DNA from 2 places in the Bacillus sp. FSL K6-0138 genome. Region 2 is predicted to be linked to the other one. Evidence: riboswitches for the same ligand, from Rfam matches in the RefSeq annotation. Region 2 holds a riboswitch; the other holds the start of a gene.
What was found. Region 2 has a riboswitch for cyclic di-AMP ahead of MHB78_RS03315 (dicarboxylate/amino acid:cation symporter). Riboswitches for the same ligand answer to the same signal wherever they lie in the genome.
Positions count from the first base shown of each region.

Region 1: linked by a shared signal. The riboswitch ahead of kdpA (potassium-transporting ATPase subunit KdpA) and the one ahead of MHB78_RS03315 (dicarboxylate/amino acid:cation symporter) in region 2 are both predicted to bind cyclic di-AMP.

Region 1 covers NZ_CP150286.1:2,391,629-2,396,646, forward strand. The annotation lists gene MHB78_RS12630 (aldo/keto reductase) at 90-1,070, shown strand; cyclic di-AMP (ydaO/yuaA leader) riboswitch at 1,496-1,641, shown strand; gene kdpA (potassium-transporting ATPase subunit KdpA) at 1,984-3,651, shown strand; gene kdpB (potassium-transporting ATPase subunit KdpB) at 3,663-5,018, shown strand, end outside.
Region 2 covers NZ_CP150286.1:625,950-630,967, forward strand. The annotation lists gene dctP (C4-dicarboxylate transporter DctP) at 44-1,318, shown strand; gene MHB78_RS03310 (AI-2E family transporter) at 1,521-2,564, shown strand; cyclic di-AMP (ydaO/yuaA leader) riboswitch at 2,633-2,768, shown strand; gene MHB78_RS03315 (dicarboxylate/amino acid:cation symporter) at 2,846-4,090, shown strand; gene MHB78_RS03320 (ABC transporter ATP-binding protein) at 4,164-5,018, shown strand, end outside.

The sequences.
Region 1 (5,018 bases), 1.8 Mb from region 2:
TTCGTCTTCTTTATCGTAACAGGAAGCCGGGAAGTTGTTGAATCATTTGCTTCACTGCTTACAAAACATTGTATAAGGAGAGGATTGTCATGAAATATACTTTTTTAGGAAGAACGGGATTGCGCGTCAGCCGTTTGTGCCTGGGGACGATGAACTTTGGAGTGGATACAGATGAAAAGACAGCATTCCGCATCATGGACGAAGCGCTCGATAGCGGCATACAGTTTTTTGATACCGCCAATATCTACGGCTGGGGTGAAAATGCCGGATTGACGGAAAGCCTCATCGGAAAATGGTTTGCCCAAGGGGGGCAGCGCCGCGAAAAAGTCGTCCTGGCGACGAAAGTGTATGAACCGATATCTGATTCAAACGACGGACCGAACGATACAAGAGGCCTGTCTCTTTACAAAATCAGACGCCACCTGGAAGGATCTCTGAAGCGGCTGCAGACCGACCATATCGAACTGTATCAAATGCATCATATCGACCGGCGGACCCCGTGGGATGAAATATGGGAAGCATTCGAGGGCCAGGTTCGATCAGGCAACGTCGACTACATCGGCTCAAGCAACTTTGCAGGCTGGCATTTGGTCAAAGCACAGGCAGCAGCCGCGAGACGCAATTTCATGGGGCTTGTCACAGAGCAGCATAAGTATAGTTTATTAGAGCGGACGGCGGAAATGGAAGTGCTGCCGGCTGCCCGGGATCTCGGCCTTGGCGTAGTGGCATGGAGCCCGCTTGCAGGAGGGCTTCTCGGAGGCCGTGCGCTAAAAAAGCACGCCGGAACCCGAACGTCCCAAAGGGCGGATTTAATCGAAAAGCATCGAACACAGCTTGACAGATTTTCGGCTTTATGCAAGGAGCTGGGGGAGAAAGAAGCCAATGTTGCGTTGGCATGGGTGCTTACAAATCCGGCGCTCACCGCACCGATTATCGGGCCAAGAACCGTAGAACAGCTGCGGGATGCGATCAGAGCGGTCGAAATCAGTCTGGAAGAAGACGTGCTCAGCGAGCTGAATGACATTTTTCCCGGACCTGGAGGGGAAACACCTGAGGTATATGCCTGGTAGACGTATTGACGAAAAGTTATTTCAGTAAATCTTTCAAACATCAGAAAAATGAGCTGTGCCGCCGAGAGACATCCCGATCGCCGGCCGGCTCATTCCTGGATTTCAGACTGCTACAGTTTCTTGATCACTTCCGATCCTGACTGTTTAAGGCTGAAAATTTTTGCAAGATTCACTTCATGACAAGACGATTGAGCATTTCTCGTTTCATTTTTATTTTTTTAATAAATTAAAATGCTGGAAGAGATGTCAAATGATTTTTGTGAAACAGAAAGAAAAACAGAGATACAGAAAGTAAATAGGATATATGAAGTTAAAAATCACTCAAAATCATCTCATTTCATCATTTTTAATGTTTTATCAAACTTTACAGTTCAATTTAACGAGAGTAATATAAATCTCATCAAAAATCTGAATAAAATTTCCAATTATCGTAACCGCTGAATTCCAGTTTGGAAGCGGGGGAACCATTTTTGTGGTACTGCCACTTGGGGTGAATCCTTTTTTAAAGGTAAGGTGACTCTTTGCACCTGAATCCGACAGCTAACCTCGCAAGCGTTTAAAGAGAACCCAAATACGTGCGGAAAGCACGGTTTCTTAACTGTGCCCTAAAAAAAGCCGTAAGAGGTTTGTTCTCTTGCGGCTTTTTTTCATGCCGTTTTACAGAAAACAAAGGGGGTGATGTACGTGTTGGATTTTTTGATGCTGGTCATCTTTGCCGCTTTGGTATCAATGATTCTTTTATTGGCCAAATGGGCTGAACATACAATCGGTCACCAACCAAAAAAATAACCGTGAAAGGAGAAGCGCAATGATTCTATTGATAGCTGCAGTTATCGCGCTGTTTACCTATTTGACATACGCCTTGCTTCATCCGGAAAAGTTTTAGTAAACACAAGTGGGGGTTGAAGAAATGATTTTGTTTATTTCAATATGCGTCATCGTATTGATTGCACTTTTGTCAGCTAAACCAATGGGTCTTTACATTGCTAAAGCATTTGATTACGGCCCATCCAAAATCGACAGGCTGTTTCTCCCGGCTGAACGGTTATTTTACCGAATTGGCGGTGTGAAAACGGAAAATCAATCTTGGAAGAAATACGCGGTTTCCTTAGTATTAACAAACGCGGTCATGATCTTGATTGTTTATGCGGTCTTTCGGCTGCAAGGAATATTGCCGTTAAACCCGACGAATGTCAGCGGAATGAGTCCTTCGCTTGCGTTTAATACGGCAATCAGTTTTATGACCAATACGAATTTGCAGCACTACAGCGGCGAAATCGGTCTTTCCCTGTTTTCGCAAATGTTTGCGATTATCTTTTTAATGTTTACGGCGCCTGCCACTGCGTTGGCCGCGGCAATTGCCATGATTCGGGGCCTCGCCGGAAAACCGCTCGGAAACTTTTATGTTGATCTGGTCCGCTGTATTACCCGGATTCTGCTTCCGGTTGCAGCGGTCATGTCCCTTGTTTTTGTCGGTCTCGGCGTTCCGCAAACAGTTGATGCATCTGTAGTGGCAAAAACGCTGGAAGGAGGGGACCAAACGATTTTACGCGGACCCGTTGCATCCTTTTTATCCATAAAAGAGCTGGGAAACAACGGCGGGGGATATTTCGGAGCAAACTCTGCACACCCATTTGAAAATCCAAATGGGTGGAGCAATGCGCTGCAAATGTTATTAATGCTGCTTATCACCGTTTCACTGCCGTTTACGTATGGGAAAATGGTCGGAAACCCAAAACAGGGGCGCATTCTCTTTATCTCGGCGGGACTTCTCTTTTTATTCATAATGGGTGCAGCTTTTATGGCGGAATCCAACGGGAACCCGGCAATCAATGAAATGGGAATTCAGCATGAAGCCGGCAGTCTGGAAGGAAAAGAGGTCCGCTTCGGAACCTGGTATTCATCCTTGTATGCCATGGTGACAACGGCAAGTGAAACGGGTGCGGTCAATGCCATGCACGACAGCCTGATGCCTCTGACAGGATTGCTGGCCATGGCCAATATGATGCTGAACACCGTCTTCGGCGGATTCGGAGCCGGATTTATGAACATGCTGCTGTATGCGATGATCGCCGTGTTCTTGTCTGGTTTAATGGTTGGAAGAACACCTGAATTTTTAGGCAAAAAAATTGAAGGCAAAGAAATGAAGCTATTGGCTGTCACGTTGCTGATTCAGCCGCTGTTGATTTTAGGGGCGTCTGCACTTGCCCTCTATACCCCAATGGGACGGGAAGCCATCTCGAATCCCGGTTTTCACGGGATCAGCCAAATTTTGTACGAATTTACGTCCTCAGCGGCAAACAACGGATCGGGTTTTGAAGGGCTGAAAGATGGAACAGCGTTCTGGAATATGTCAACAGGGATTGTGATGTTCATCGGCCGCTATATTTCAATTGTTACGCTTTTGGCAGTCGCCGGATCTTTGCTTGAAAAAAGAACGGTCCCTGACACCATCGGTACGTTCCGGACCGATTCGGGTATATTTGGCGGTATTTTCGTCACGGTGATTCTGATTGTCGGGGCATTAACCTTTTTCCCTGTGCTGGTTTTGGGACCTGCCGCAGAATTTTTAACTTTATAGGAGGGCTTACAGTGAACGATTTCAGCAATGCCGAACGGCAGCACGGAGCGGATTCGGTTCGGAAAACGAATAAAACCCTTAATAAAACGATTGTAAAAGAGGCGCTTAAAGACGCTGTTTTGAAATTGGATCCGCGCATCATGATTCGAAATCCGATTATGTTTGTCGTTGAGATAGGCTTTTTTATCTCGGTTTTAATTTCCGTATTCCCGCAATTTTTCGGGAGCATGGCGCCCGTCTGGTTTAATGCGGCGGTCTCCGTCATTTTACTGTTCACGGTTTTGTTCGCCAACTTCGCCGAAGCTCTGGCTGAAGGGAGAGGAAAGGCGCAGGCCGATTCTTTAAAACAGACGAAGAAGGGAATATGGGCCAATCAAGTAGTTAACGGGAATATAGAAAAAGTTTCATCTTCCGATCTTCGCAAGGGCGACATCGTCATCGTCTCCCAGGGAGAAATGATCCCGAGCGACGGCGAAGTGATCGCGGGTCTCGCTTCAGTCGACGAATCGGCGATTACCGGCGAATCAGCGCCGGTCATAAAAGAGGCGGGGGGCGATTTCAGCTCTGTTACGGGAGGAACCCGTGTTGTCAGCGATTCGATTAAAGTAAAAATTACAAGCGAACCAGGAGAAACGTTTTTGGATCAGATGATTGCCCTTGTTGAAGGAGCGGAAAGGCAAAAAACGCCGAATGAAATCGCCTTGAATACGGTTTTGACAAGCTTAACGATCATCTTTCTCATCGTCGTCGTTACACTCCCGTTTTTTACCGGCTATCTTGGGTTTCAAATCGATCCGGCGGTCCTGATCGCTTTGCTGGTCTGCCTGATTCCTACGACAATCGGAGGTCTCTTGTCGGCGATCGGCATTGCAGGCATGGATCGAGTGACCCGCTTTAACGTACTTGCCATGTCGGGAAAAGCCGTCGAGGCGGCAGGCGATATTAATACGATTATTCTTGATAAAACCGGAACGATCACATTTGGAAACCGGATGGCAAGCGAATTTGTGCCAGTCGGTGATGAAACGCTCCAATCCGTCGGTGAATACGCGGCGATCAGCTCTATTCACGATGAAACGCCTGAAGGCCGGTCCGTCATCGACCTCGCCAAAAAACGGGCCATCGAATACGACCCGGCGGCTGAAGGAGAATGGATCGAATTTAAGGCGGAAACAAGAATGAGCGGCGTTGATTTGACGAATGGCAGAAAGGTCCGTAAAGGCGCCGTCGATGCCGTGAAAAAGTGGGTTGAAACAAACGGAGGAAACATCCCGCCGGACCTTGACAGGGAAAGCGGGCGAATTGCAAAAGAAGGCGGAACACCTCTGGCCGTTGCGGCAGACAATAAAATCTACGGTTTAATTTAT
Region 2 (5,018 bases):
AAGAAAGTCTTAAGCAGCTTTCAACGAAACGGGGGATGAGAACATGAAGCTGTCAAAACTGTTGAAAAACTTGACGTTTCAAGTCATCACCGCGGTTTTGCTAGGGGTATTGGTCGGCGTCCTGTGGCCTGACGCCGGGAAACAAATGAAACCGCTTGGTGATACATTTATCAATGCCGTGAAGATGGTCATTGCACCGATCATTTTCTTCACGATTGTCCTCGGCATTGCCAAAATGGGGGATATGAAAAAGGTCGGCAAAGTCGGAGGGAAGGCATTCATTTATTTTGAAGTGGTGACAACGCTTGCGCTCATTGTCGGGCTCTTTGTCGTCAACCTCATTAAACCGGGGGCCGGCCTTGATTACAGCAAGCTTGAAAAAGGGGATGTCTCGCAATACACCCAAAACGGCGGCCAGGGCATAGACTGGGTGGAATTCGTCACGCACATCGTGCCGTCAAATATGGTCGACGCTTTTGCAAAAGGGGATATTCTGCAAGTGCTATTTTTCTCCATTCTTTTCGGAACCGGCCTTGCTGCATTGGGGAAAAAAGGGCAGAGCATCATCGATTTTTTTGATAAATTATCACAGGTTTTCTTCAAAATTATCGGCTATATTATGAGGGCTGCCCCGATCGGTGCATTCGGCGCCATTGCCTATACAATCGGACATTTCGGGCTCGCATCCATGCAGCCGCTGGCAAAGCTGATGCTGTCCGTTTACTTGACGATGTTTATATTCGTGTTTGTCGTATTGAACATTATTTGCAGAATGTACGGTTTTAGTTTATGGAATTATTTGCGCTTTATTAAAGACGAGCTGCTGATCGTTCTCGGCACAAGCTCCTCTGAATCCGTGCTTCCGCGAATGATGGATAAGATGGAGCGCTACGGCTGCTCGAAGTCGGTGGTCGGCCTCGTCATTCCGACGGGCTACTCCTTTAACCTTGACGGCACTTCCATCTATTTATCGATGGCCGTTGTCTTCCTTGCGCAAGTATTTGGCATCGATTTATCGATCGGCCAGCAGATTACGATCATTCTCGTCTTGATGCTGACGTCAAAAGGAGCTGCGGGCGTGACCGGAAGCGGATTTATCGTACTGGCGTCAACCCTTTCCGCCCTTCAGGTCATTCCGCTTGAAGGCCTGGCACTCCTGCTCGGGGTCGATCGCTTTATGAGCGAAGGAAGGGCGATCGTCAATCTGATCGGAAATGGAATCGCGACTATCGTGGTAGCAAAAAGCGAGAAAGAATTCGATGAAGAAAAAAGCATGGAAGCCGTATCTCAGATGAAAAAGATGAAGACTGCCGTTTAAGAAAAGGGGCGCCGGAGAACCGGCGCCTTTCGCATTCAAAAAACGTTTTGAAAAATAAAATTTTTTAAGATTTATTTAAGCCGCAGAAAGAGATTTCTGCGCTTTTTTGTTATATAATTTACAGATGATACATCATCTTATAAATATACAGCGTGAATATGCTAAAAGTTAAGGACTAAAGTACTGGTGGGAGTGTGCACGAATGGCAGCGTTGATTAAATTTTTTCAGCATCCTGGGGTCAGGCGCTTTTTTGTTTTTGTTGTTTTAGCGGGGATCTTATACTTTTTCCGCAGCATGATGAATTTGATACTGCTCACATTTATTTTTACGTTTTTAATGAATCGTTTGGAAAATGTGATCAGAAGTTTTTTAAACCGTTTTATCAAAGTCAGCCAAAGGCTGATTATATCCTGTTTATACGCTGCGCTTGTCCTTGGTCTTTCGATCGGCGGGGCGGTGTACTATCCCGTTATCGTCAAGCAGATTCAGCAGCTGATTAAACAGGGCAAATATATCGCTTCTCATCCAGACAGCATTCCTTTTCTCGATATGGTCACCGGCATGTTCGGGGATATCAACCTGACATCATATTTGGAAAAAGGGCTTAACTTTATCTATACATATATCACGGACATCGGCACATTCAGCATCCAGGTGATTATGTCCTTAATTCTCAGTATGTTTTTCTTGATAGAAAAAGATAAAGTCATGAAATTGATGGATAAATTCAAAACGAGCAAAGTCGCTGTTTTTTATGAGGAGATTGCGTTTTTCGGAAAGAAGTTTACGCGAACGTTCGGCAAGGTGCTTGAAGCTCAGTTCATCATCGCTTCCGTGAACTGCGCGTTAACGACCATTGCCCTCGGAATCATGGGTTTTCCTCAGCTTTTCGGCCTTGCGGTCATGGTATTTTTCCTCGGATTGGTTCCTGTCGCCGGCGTTGTGATTTCTCTTATTCCTTTAAGTTTCATAGCCTACAGTATCGGAGGAATGGCATACATCGTCTCCTTAGTGCTCGTCATCTTGATCGTTCATGCGATTGAAACATACTTCCTCAATCCGAAATTGATGTCAGCCAAGACCGAACTGCCGATATTCTTCACGTTTATCGTGCTGATTTTTTCCGAGCATTTCATGGGCATTTGGGGCCTGATTATCGGGATTCCGATTTTTGTGTTCCTGCTTGATGTTCTCGATGTGACAAACCAGGACGAAAAGCAGGCCGTGAAGCCTAAGGATAAGTAATAAATTGTAAAACGAAATAGGTTATTTACATATTTCGAATTATCAGGTATAAATGTAATATAACGAAATAACGCCACGCGTTTAATCCTTTAGTAGGGGTGGGGGACCCGATCTTTTGGGGTGAATTTTTCCGTTTTAGCGGAAAAACGGACATCTCTTCGTCCGAACCCGTCAGCTAACCCCATCGACGTGAAGAGAGCCATGTGGAACCAAACGGAATTGTAAAAGTCCATGGGAGACCTCTCTCATGGGCTTTTTTGTTCAGAAAGGGGAGGATTTTATTGAAGTTGGCAACGAAAATTATCATTGGTTTGATCCTTGGTGCTGTCGTCGGCATTGTGCTGAACGTTACGTCGCCGGACCTGTTCTCGAAGCTTAACACGTTTGTATTCGGGCCGCTTGGGACCATTTTCTTAAACCTCATTAAGATGCTGGTCGTCCCGATTGTATTCTTTTCTCTGACTTTAGGGGTAGCCGGTCTTGGAGATCCGAAAAAACTCGGCAGAATCGGTGCGAAAACGATCGCGTACTTTTTATCGACAACAGCGGTCGCCATCATCATCGGACTTATTTTGGCTTTGATCATTAAGCCCGGTGAAATCGGAAGCTACGATACGAGCTCCGCGCAATATAAGGCCGAGGAAGCACCGAGCATTGCGGATACGCTGTTGAACATCATTCCGACGAATCCGGTTCAGGCGATGGCTGAGGGAAATATGCTGCAGATCATCGCTTTCTCGATCCTGGTCGGACTCGGCATTACGATGCTCGGGAAAAAAGCCGACGCTCTCCTAAAAGTGGTTGAGCAAGGCAACGAATTGATGATGTATCTCGTCAACCTTGTGATGAAATTCGCGCCGTACGGGACGTTCGGTTTGATCGCGACGGCAATCGGCAGCCAGGGATGGAACGCGATCAAAGCGATGGGACTGTACATGATCGTTGTCATATTGGCGCTTGTTATACACACGATCGTCACTTACGGTTCGACGATTGCATTATTTGCAAAGCGGAATCCAATTACATTTTTTAAGGACTTCTCAGAAGTGATGATCGTAGCGTTCAGTACGTCAAGCAGCAATGCGACGCTTCCAGTTTCTATGGATGTGGCTCAAAGAAAACTGAAAGTGCCGGAGCCGATCAGCAGTTTCGTTCAGCCGCTCGGAGCGACGATCAATATGGATGGGACGGCGATCATGCAAGGGGTAGCGACGATCTTTATCGCCCAGGTCTACGGAGTCGAACTGACGATTCCGCAGCTGTTAATGGTCGTTTTAACAGCCGTGCTGGCCAGCATCGGAACGGCGGGAGTCCCGGGTGTCGGCCTGATCATGTTGGCGATGGTGCTTCAATCTGTAAACCTTCCTGTCGCCGGAATTGCCTTAATTTTGGGAATTGACCGACTTTTGGATATGGTCAGAACGGCCGTCAACACGACGGGAGATGCTGCATGCGCCGTCATTGTCACCGAGACCGAGAAAAAGCACGGCAATATCGAAGCGCCGCATCCGGAAGTGTCTGTGTAACACGGTGAAAAATGCTATAATCAAACAGTGCCTTTTGGCACTGTTTATTTTTGGTACTAAAGGAGGGGCCTCCATGACACCTGTTTTACATATAGAAGGCGTCGATAAGATCATTGACGGCAAGACGATCCTGAAAAACATCAATCTCGAGGCGGACAAGGGGGAAATCATCGGCCTGCTTGGTCCGAACGGTTCCGGAAAAACGACCCTTATCAAATTGATGACCGGTTTGATCAAACAGAGCAGCGGGTCGATCATCATTAACGGTTTTCCGATTGACCGCCAATTCGAAAAGGCGATTCAGGCCGTGGGTGCGATCGTGGAAAACCCGGAATTTTATCCGTACCTCACAGGCTATGAAAATCTCATACATTATGCAAATATGCACAAAGATATCGCTCAGGAGCGGCTCGATGAGGTGGTCGAACGCGTCGGCCTTGGAGATGCAATCGATGATAAAGTCAAAACATACTCGCTCGGCATGAGGCAGCGCCTCGGGATTGCCCAGGCGATCCTACACCGTCCGAAGCTGCTGATATTGGACGAACCGACAAACGGTCTCGATCCTGCGGGAATGAAAGATTTCCGCGGCCACCTTCGCGAGCTGGCCAAAGAGGAAGGAACCGTCATCTTGTTTGCAACGCACTTGTTGAAGGAAGTCGAAGATTTGTGTGATCGGGTCGTCATCCTTCAAAATGGAAGAGTCAAATCGACAGTCACCTTACATGGCGCAGAAGAAAAGCTTGAAAAAGCGCTTTTGGAAGTGGAGCCTGAGGAGAAAGCACTTCAATGGCTGAAAGGGAACGGCTATGAAGCCTGGAAGGAAAAAGGACTCATAGCCGTTAAAGTCGAGAAAAGGAAAATTCTGGATTTAAATAAACAGCTTGTCATGAACGATATCGATGTATATTCGATTGCTCCGTTTAAG